DNA from 3 places in the Halomonas sp. BM-2019 genome. Region 3 is predicted to be linked to each of the others. Evidence: predicted binding sites of a transcription regulator. Region 3 holds the regulator's gene; each other region holds the start of a gene.
What was found. Region 3 encodes LexA, which represses DNA repair genes until DNA is damaged. Its sites were predicted from a motif close to TACTGTNTANNTANACAGTA; they were not measured.

Region 1 (3,272 bases), 1.2 Mb from region 3:
CGTCGATCTCCAGGTTGCGGCGGCTGGCGGCATCGATCACCACGGCGTCGTCGCGGCTCTCCACGCCGATGGCGGTGACGTGGGGCAGCCGCGAGCGCTGGGTGTCCCGGGCGTACTCGACCAGCACGCCGGCGGCGGTGATGGCCGCAGTGAGGTGGGCGCAGCCGAAGCCGCGCAGGTCCTGGACCTGGAACTGGTCGCACAGCAGCCGCGTCGCGCTCTCTGGGTCGAACAGCCAGTCGCTCTGGCGGCGCAGGCCGCGCCGGCCCTCGAGGGCCGGCGGCAGGGTGAGGCTCTCCCAGGCGCTGGAGCTCGGCGAGCAGCTCGCCCTCGTCCACGACCTCCAGCACGCCGAAGCGCCCGCTGGAGAGCTCAAGCCAGGCCAGGCCCAGGCGCTCGCCCGCGGCGTGCACGGCTACCAGCAGGTTGTCGCGGCGGGCGTCGAGCAGCGCCTCGTCGTAGAGGGTGCCGGGGGTGACGATGCGCACCACGCGACGCTCTACCGGTCCCTTGGAGGCCGCCGGGTCGCCGACCTGTTCGCAGATCGCCACCGACTCGCCGGCGGCCACCAGGCGCGCGAGATACCCCTCGGCGCTGTGGTAGGGCACCCCGGCCATGGGGATCGGCTTGCCGGCGGACTGGCCGCGCTGGGTCAGGGTGATGTCGAGCAGGGCCGCGGCGCGCCGGGCGTCGTCGTAGAAGAGCTCGTAGAAGTCGCCCATGCGGTAGAAGAGCAGCACCTCGGGGTGCTCGCGCTTGATCTTCAGGTATTGGGCCATCATGGGGGTGTGAGAGGGGCTTGCGGCCTGTGACATCGGAGATCCTGTTTCGGGCTCTGCACTCGCGGGCAAAAGCCAGTATTCTAGCGCCCAGGCATCGGCTCCGTCAGGGGCGATTGCATCTGACCCAGGAGGTTTCCCCTATGCCCCGTTCCGCCGCCAGCCTGGCCAACCTCGATCTCATCACCCTGGCCGAGCGCCTGGGCCGCCTCTGCCGCCAGCAGGGCGTGACGGTAACGACCGCCGAGTCCTGCACCGGCGGCGGGGTGGCCAGCGCCATCACCGCGGTGGCCGGCAGCTCCGACTACTTCGAGACCGGCTACGTGACCTACGCCAACGGCGCCAAGACCCGCCTGCTGGGCGTGCCCGAGGCGCTGCTCGAGGCCCAGGGCGCGGTGAGCCGCGAGGTGGTGGAGGCCATGGTAATCGGCGCCTGCCGCGACAGCGGCGCCGGCCTCGGGGTGGCGATCAGCGGCGTGGCCGGCCCCGGCGGCGGCTCGCCGGACAAGCCGGTGGGCACCGTGTGGCTCGCCTGGGGCGATGCCGAGCGCGCCGAGGCGGTGTGCCGTCGCTACCCCGGCGACCGCCGCGCCGTGCGCGAGCAGGCGGTGCGCGAGGCCTTGGTGGGGCTGATTCGCCGCCTCGAGACCCGCTGAGCACGGCCCCGCTCCCAGGCGGAATTGGCACTGGTCCTGCCCGCCCTTTTTCGCCATACTACTGTCCAGTCATACAGTATTCAGATATCCAACGATCCGATCAGGAGACCCGTGATGGCCCAGGATGACAACCGCTCCAAGGCGCTGAGCGCCGCGCTTTCCCAGATCGAGCGCCAGTTCGGCAAGGGCACCGTGATGCGCCTCGGCGACGCCCCGCGGGTGGTCATGCCGTCGGTATCCACCGGCTCGCTGGGCCTGGACATCGCGCTCGGCATCGGCGGCCTGCCCTACGGCCGTGTGGTGGAGATCTTCGGTCCGGAGTCCTCGGGCAAGACCACCCTGACCCTGTCGGTGATCGCCGAAGCCCAGAAGCAGGGCAAGGTGTGCGCCTTCATCGACGCCGAGCATGCCCTGGACCCGAGCTATGCCGAGAAGCTCGGCGTCAACCTCGACGACCTGCTGGTCTCCCAGCCCGATACCGGCGAGCAGGCCCTGGAGATCTGCGACATGCTGGTGCGCTCCGGCGGCGTCGACGTGATCATCATCGACTCGGTGGCCGCGCTCACCCCGCGGGCCGAGATCGAGGGCGAGATGGGCGACTCCCACGTGGGCCTGCAGGCGCGCCTGATGTCCCAGGCGCTGCGCAAGATCACCGGCCATATCAAGAACGCCAACTGCCTGGTGGTGTTCATCAACCAGATCCGCATGAAGATCGGCGTGATGTTCGGCAGCCCCGAGACCACCACCGGCGGCAACGCCCTGAAGTTCTATGCCAGCGTGCGCCTGGACATCCGCCGCACCGGCTCGGTGAAGCAGGGCGACGAGGTCACCGGCAACGAGACCCGGGTCAAGGTGGTCAAGAACAAGGTGGCCCCGCCCTTCCGACAGGCCGAGTTCCAGATCCTCTACGGCAAGGGCATCTACCACGCCGGCGAGGTGATCGACCTGGGCGTGCAGTGCAACCTGGTCGACAAGGCCGGCGCCTGGTACAGCTACCAGGGCAACAAGATCGGCCAGGGCAAGGCCAATGCCGCCCAGTTCCTCGAGGACAACCCGGCCATCATGGCGGAGATCGAGAGCCAGATCCGCGCCCAGTTGCTCGCCGCTCCCGCCCCGAAGGAGGAGGCCGAGGAGGCGGTCTCCGCCGAGGCCGGTCGCGAGGACGACCTGCTGTAGGCCATGCGCGATACGGTCGCGAACCGCGAGGCCTCGCCGCGGGACGACGCCATCCGCCTGCTGGCCCGGCGCGAACACTCCCGCGCCGAGCTGGCAGGCCGACTCGCGGCAAGGGGGCATGAGCCGGCGGCCGTCGACCCCTGCCTCGATGCCCTGGCCGAGGAGGGCCTCCAGTCCGACGCCCGCTTCGCCGAGAGCTTCCTGCGCTCGCGCATCCTGCGCGGCCAGGGGCCGCTGAAGATCCGCGCCGAGCTCGAGCGGCGCGGTATCGACCGCGAGCCGGCCCGGGCGGCCTTCGCCACCCTCGCCGAGGAGGAGGGGGTCGACTGGTTCGCCCTGGCCGGCGAGACCCTGGCCCGGCGCTTCGCCGGTCCCGGCGACACCCCCCGCGAGCGCGCCCGCCGCGAGCGCTTCCTGGCCGGCCGCGGCTTCGACTTCGAGCAGGTGCGCCACGCCCTGGCGCACGCCTGGGACGAGGACGCCCCTTCAGTCCCTTGACAGCTGCGCTATAATGGTTCCCTTTGCGGACGCCCCGGGTGGCCTCGTTGCGGATGGCCACCCCGCCCATCGCCACGGATACCCCATGAAAAGCGCAGACATCAGACAGGCCTTTCTGAGTTACTTCGAGGAGCACGGCCACACCGTCGTGCCCTCCAGCTCC
Region 2 (3,272 bases), 1.6 Mb from region 3:
TCGCCGTTGGTGGCCAGCACCTCGAACTGGGTCTCGCCGTCGACGTCCGCCACCTCGATGATGGAGATGTCGAAGGTGCCGCCGCCCAGGTCGTAGACCGCGATGGTCTTGTCGCCGCGGGCCTTGTCCATGCCGTAGGCCAGCGCCGCCGCGGTGGGCTCGTTGATGATGCGCTTGACCTCGAGGCCGGCGATGCGCCCGGCATCCTTGGTGGCCTGACGCTGGCTGTCGTTGAAGTAGGCCGGCACGGTGATCACCGCCTCGGTGACGGGCTCGCCCAGGTAGTCCTCGGCGGTCTTCTTCATCTTCTTAAGCACTTCGGCGCTGACCTGCGGCGGCGCCAGCTTCTTGCCCTTCACCTCCACCCAGGCGTCGCCGTTGTCGGCCTCGGTGATCTTGTAGGGCACCATCTTGATGTCCTTCTGGACGACGTCGTCCTTGAAGCGACGGCCGATCAGGCGCTTGATGGCATAGAGGGTGTTGGTCGGATTGGTGACCGCCTGGCGCTTGGCCGACTGCCCCACCAGGGTCTCGCCATCATCGGTGTAGGCGATGATGGACGGCGTGGTGCGTGCGCCCTCGGCGTTCTCGATCACCTTGGCGCTGTCGCCGTCGAGCACGGCGACACAGGAGTTGGTGGTCCCCAGGTCAATACCGATGATGCGTCCCATAGGAAGTCCTCGAAAAGTCGTTGCAGTGTATCCGGAATGGTGTTCTGCGGCCTGCGCCGCGGAGTTGACGTCTATCTGGGGGCCGCGGATGCCATTTCAAGCCCCGCGGCCAGGATTTGTTGCGGCTCAGCCGGCAGCCTGACTCACCACCACCATGGCCGGGCGCACCAGGCGCCCATTGAGCAGGCAGCCCTTCTGGAACACCTCCATCACGGTGTTGGGGTCGAGTTCCGGGTTGGGCACCATGGCCATGGCCTCGTGGTACTGCGGATCGAAGGGCTCGCCGGCCGGCTCCAGCATCTCCACGCCGAACTTGCCCAGCACGTCGAGCTGCATCTTCAGCGTCATGGCGACGCCCTCGCGGTGGGCCTCGTTGGCCTCCTCGCCCATGGCCTCCAGCGCCTTCTCCAGGCTGTCCACCACCGGCAATAGCTCCTTGACGAACTTCTCCAGGGCGAACTTGCGGGCCTTCTCGGCCTCCTGTTCGGCGCGGCGGCGCACGTTCTGGGCCTCGGCGGCGGCGCGCAGCGCCTGGTCCTTGGCCTCGGCGACGCTCGCCTCCAGCTCCTCGACGCGGGCGGCCAGCACATCGGCCTCGGGGTTGTCGCTCGTCTCGGCGGCGACCTCGGGGCTGTCGCTCGTCTCGGCGGCGGCCTCGGGGCTGTCGCTCGTCTCGGCGGCGGCCTCGGGGCTGTCGCTCCCCTCGGCGGCGGCCTCGGCCTGCTCGGCCGCCTCGACGGCCTCCTCCAGCTCGCCCTCTACCGGCTGCGGTTCGGCCTCCTGCTCACGGCGGGCAAGCTCATCGTCCAGCGGAGTCTGGGTATCTCTGGCCATGGGTCTCTCCTGACAGGGAGGCGGCGACCCAGGGTCGCCGGCTCGACAATGAATGACGGGATATCACGAGTCTGCCGGGTATATGGGGACGGGAGACGGGAACTCAAGGCGAGGCCGGCGACCGTGCATTGTGGGGCACTCTGGACTACTGTATAAACGCACACATAGTGGATGGATACCCAGTAGCCCGAGCAGGGCGTATCGACTCCCGGGAGGCCTCATGCTGACAGAGCTTGCCATTCGCGACTTCGCCATCGTCGATCACCTGGAGCTGGAGCTCGCCGGCGGCATGACCGCCATCACCGGCGAGACCGGCGCCGGCAAGTCGATCCTGCTCGGGGCCCTGGGGCTCTGCCTGGGAGAGCGCGCCGATGCCGGCAGCGTGCGCCACGGCGCCGAGCGCGCCGACCTCAGCGCCCGCTTCGACATCGCCGCGCTGCCCGAGGCCCGCGCCTGGCTGGCCATCCGGGAGCTGCCCGACGACGACTGCCTGCTGCGCCGCGTGGTGAGCGCGGGCGGCCGCTCCAAGGCGTGGATCAACGGCCAGCCGGCCACCGTGGCCGACCTCAAGGCGCTGGGCGAGCGGCTCATCGAGGTCCATGGCCAGCACGCCCACCAGGCGCTGCTGCGCGAGGAGACCCACCTGCGCCTGCTCGACGACTTCGCCGGCCACCGCGAGGCAGTGGCCGAGATGGCCGAGACCTTCCGCGCCTGGCAGGCCGCCCGGCGCCGCCTCAAGCGGCTGGCCGAGGACGGCGACGAACTCGCCGCCCGCCGCCAGCTGGTGCGCTACCAGGTCGAGGAGCTCGACCAGCTGGCCCTGGCCGAGGGCGAGCTGGGCTCCCTGGAAGAGGAGCAGGAGGCGCTGGCCCACGCCGAGGAGCGCCTGCGCGAGGCGCAGTTCGCCGCCGAGTGCTGCGACGGCGACGAGGGCGGCGCCATGACCCTGCTCACCCGGGCGATCAACCGCCTCTCGGCGCTGCCCGGCAGCGACCGCGGCCGTGTGGCCGAGGCGCTCACCATGCTCGGCGACGCCCGCATCCAGGTCGAGGAGGCGGCCCGGGAGCTGCACCACGTTGCCGAGGCCACCGAGCTCGACCCGGAGCGCCTGGCCTGGGTCGAGGAGCGCCTCGGCGAGGTCCACCGCCTGGCCCGCAAGCACCATGTGATGCCCGAGGAGCTCACCACCCTGCACCAGCGCCTGCAGGGCGAGCTGGCGGGCCTGGAGGGCGGCGAGGAGGACCTCGAGGCACTGGAGGCCAAGGTCGACGCCCTGCGCGAGCGCTGGCGCACCCAGGCCCGCCAGGTCGGCGAGGCACGGCGCCAGGCCGCCGGGCGCTTCGGCCAGGCGGTGCAGGAGCAGCTCGCCTTCCTGGCCATGGGCAAGGCGCGCTTCGAGGTGGAGCTGCTGGCGCGAGAGACCCCGGCCGCCGAGGGATTGGAGGGGGCGCGCTTCCTGATCAGCGCCAACCCGGGCCAGCCGGCCCGGCCGCTGGCCCGGGTGGCCTCCGGGGGGGAGCTGTCGCGCATCAGCCTGGCGATCCAGGTGGTGGCCGCCCGCCACTCCACCATCCCCAGCCTGGTGTTCGACGAGGTGGACGTGGGCGTCTCCGGGGCCACCGCCGAGATCGTCGGCCAGCTGCTGCGCCGCCTGGGCGAGCAGGGCCAGGTGATGACCGTGACCCATCTGCCCCAGGTGGCGGCCCAGGCCCACCGGCACCTGCATATCGAGAAGCAGGCCGAGCGCGACACCACGCTCACCCGCAT
Region 3 (3,272 bases):
CGCCGACGCCGCCCCGGCGGGATCAGGAGGTCACGACGCTCGGCGTAGCGGCCGAGGGCGTTGGCAGCGGGGCCTGCATGGCGGCCACCACCACCGGGCGCAGGCGGCGGATCAGGTCGCGCACCGTGACATGTTCACCATAGTCCTTCTCGGCGATATCGCGCAGGGCATCGAGGCCCGAGAGGGTGAAGATCACGGTGCCCAGCACGAAGTGCAGCCGCCAGAAGCGTTCGGCGTCAGGCAGCTCCGGGGTGGCCTTGCGCACCAGTTCGGTGAAGCGGGTGAAGACGCTGCCGTACTCCTCCTGGATATAGCGACGCAGGTGGCCCTGGGCCTGGCTGTAGGCCAGCCCCAGCAGCCGCATGAAGACCTTGAGGCTGTTGCGTTCGGCGGGGACCTCGAGCACCGTGCGTGCCATGGTCTCCAGCAGCTCCTCCAGGGGGATCACCTGGTCCGCGTAGCGCCCTTCCAGCTCGTCCAGCGCCCGGTGGAAACGCTCGGTGAAGGGGTCGAGATAGCGGGCGAACACCGCCTGGATCAGCGACTTCTTGGAGCCGAAGTGGTAGTTCACCGCGGCCAGGTTGACCCTGGCCTTGCTGGTGATGGTGCGCAGCGAGGTCTCGGCGAAGCCCCGCTCGGCAAACAGCACCTCGGCCGTGTCGAGGATCCGGGTGACGGTGTCGGTCTGAGCCATTTGCTAAGTCTTCCTGGTTATAAACAGCCGTTTCAAACGTGCCCTGATTCTACGCGAGCCGGACCCTCGGGCTCAATTCGCATTGTCGGACCGCGTTTAAAACAGCGGGAAAACGGCGCCTTTTACTGTATGCACTTCCATGCTGTATACTTGAACAAGAAGCGCGGACCCCATTCGCCACTACCCGACAGCCGGAGGTCGCATGGCACGCCCCCTCACCCAGCGCCAGCAGAACGTCTACGACTTCATCGTCAAGACCATCAACGAGCTCGGCTATCCCCCGACCCGGGCCGAGATCGCCCGCGCCCTGGGCTTTCGCTCGCCCAACGCCGCCGAGGAGCACCTGCGTGCCCTCGAGCGCAAGGGGGTGATCCGCATGATCGCCGGCACCTCCCGGGGCATTCGGTTGCCCGCCCCGGAGCAAGAGGTCCCCGTGGAGGGCGACGCCCCGGCCCAGGGGCTTCCCATCATCGGCGAGGTGGCCGCCGGCAGTCCGATCCTGGCCGCCGAGCATATCGATCGCTACTGCCCCCTGCCCCCCGAGTACTTCACCCCCCGGGCCGACTACCTGCTCAGGGTGCGCGGGCTCTCCATGAAGGAGATCGGCATCCTCGAGGGCGACCTGCTCGCCGTGCATCGCACCGAGCGCGTCCGCGACGGCCAGATCGTGGTGGCGCGCCTGGAAGACGAGGTGACGGTGAAGCGCTTCCGGCGCGACGGGCACCGGGTCACCCTGATCGCCGAGAATCCCGACTTCCCCCCCATCGAGGTGGACCTGCGCCACCAGGCGCTGGAGATCGAGGGCATCGGGGTGGGCGTGATCCGTGGCGGCAATGGCCAGGCCCTCGGCTGACAGGAAGATCCTCCACGCCGACTGCGACTGCTTCTACGCAGCGGTGGAGATGCGCGACAACCCGGCGCTCCGGGAGGTACCGCTGGCCATCGGCGGCAGTCCCGAGCGGCGCGGGGTGATCGCCACCTGCAACTACCCCGCCCGGGCCTTCGGCATCCACTCGGCGATGCCCACCGCCCGGGCGCTACGCCTCTGCCCCCGGCTCACCCTGCTGCCCGGCGACTTCGCCAGGTACCGCGCGGTGTCGCAGCAGATCCAGGCGATCTTCCACGAGCTCACCCCTCGGGTGGAGCCGCTCTCCCTGGACGAGGCCTATCTGGATGTGACCGGCGTCGAACGCTTCGCCGGCAGCGCCACCTGGATGGCCCGCTGGCTCAAGCAGGAGTGCCTGGCGCGCACCGGCATCACCCTGTCGGTGGGGGCGGCGCCAAGCAAGTTCCTGGCCAAGATCGCCAGCGACTGGGAGAAGCCCGACGGCCTGACGGTGATCCCCCCGGAGCGGGTCGATGAGTTCCTGTCGGCGCTGCCGGTCAACAAGCTCCACGGCGTGGGCCCGGCCACCGGGGCGCGCCTCGACGCCCTGGGCATCACCACCTGCGCCGAGCTTCGCACCCTGCCACTGCCCCGCCTGGTGGAGGAGTTCGGCAAGTTCGGCAAACGGCTCTTCGAGCTCTCCCGGGGAATCGACGAGCGTCCGGTACGCCTCGAGCGTGAGCGCAAGTCGATCAGCGTGGAGACCACCTTCGCCCGGGACCTGCGCGACCTGGCCAGCTGCCGAGAAGCCCTCGAGCCGCTCTGCGCGCGCCTGGCGGAGCGCCTGGCGCGCCACGGTCAGCCGCCGCTGGCGGGCCTGGTGGTCAAGGTGCGCTTCGACGACTTCAGCCTGACCACCCTGGAGAGCCGGGGGCTCTCCCCTCGTCCCGAGAGCTACGTCCGCCTGCTGGAACAGGCCTGGGAGCGCGGCCGCCGCCCGGTACGCCTGCTCGGCGTCGGCGCCCGGCTGCTGCCCGAGGCCGAACGGCGCCAGCTGGCGCTGGGGTTTTAGCGCCTAGCGCCTAGCCGGAGTGGGAGTGGGAGGCCGGCTCTGCCGGGCGAATGGAGGCCGGAGGCCTCCCCGCGGTAGATGTCTGATTCGGCAACACCTCCGGGGCGCCTGCGGCGCCTTCGCCCGGGAAACCCGGCCTCCCACAGTGAGGACCACCGGTCTGTGCCGGCAACACCGCCCCTCGCCACCTGCCGCCCGTCAGTGAGCTGCTGGGCGCTAGGCGCTTGTAGCTACTGCCCGAAGGGCGCTCGGCGCTATTTCGTATCGATATAGCGATGGTCGTTGAAGGTGGCGACCCAGCTCGGGTGATAGACCAGCAGGATCGCCATCAGCATCCCGGTGATGAAGGCCTCGGAGGGCATCAGCAGCGGCAGGAAGCGGGCATACTCCAGGGCCTGGTAGAGGGCGTGGGCGTCGCTGGCCCCCAGCAGCATCAGGCCCACCGCCGAGAGACCCGCCGCCAGGGTGGAGAGCGCGGCGCCGAAGAAGCCACAGACGAACAGGAAGACCATCAGGTTGTCGGGCAGGCGGCGATCCACCAGTCGCCAGATCAGCACCATCACCAGCGCCGGGACCACGCCGGTCACCAGCAGGTTGACCCCGAGCAGCGGCCACGCCACCCGCCCGGTCAGCACCGCCACCAGGTTGACGATCAGGATCGACAGCAGGGCCAGCGGCGC

Region 1: the regulator LexA is predicted to act here: its motif matches at 1,495-1,514, upstream of recA (recombinase RecA).
Region 2: the regulator LexA is predicted to act here: its motif matches at 1,652-1,671, upstream of recN (DNA repair protein RecN).

Annotation. Positions count from the first base shown of each region.
Region 1 is NZ_CP071922.1:3,822,906-3,826,177, reverse strand. Features, by position in the region: partial or broken gene mutS (DNA mismatch repair protein MutS) at 1-815, opposite strand, end outside; gene J5F18_RS18960 (CinA family protein) at 923-1,435, shown strand; gene recA (recombinase RecA) at 1,550-2,611, shown strand; gene J5F18_RS18950 (regulatory protein RecX) at 2,615-3,109, shown strand; gene alaS (alanine--tRNA ligase) at 3,195-3,272, shown strand, end outside.
Region 2 is NZ_CP071922.1:58,307-61,578, forward strand. Features, by position in the region: gene dnaK (molecular chaperone DnaK) at 1-671, opposite strand, end outside; gene grpE (nucleotide exchange factor GrpE) at 798-1,505, opposite strand; gene recN (DNA repair protein RecN) at 1,726-3,272, shown strand, end outside.
Region 3 is NZ_CP071922.1:2,618,859-2,622,130, forward strand. Features, by position in the region: gene J5F18_RS13100 (TetR/AcrR family transcriptional regulator) at 23-694, opposite strand; gene lexA (transcriptional repressor LexA) at 897-1,547, shown strand; gene dinB (DNA polymerase IV) at 1,528-2,592, shown strand; gene J5F18_RS13115 (energy-coupling factor ABC transporter permease) at 2,847-3,272, opposite strand, start outside.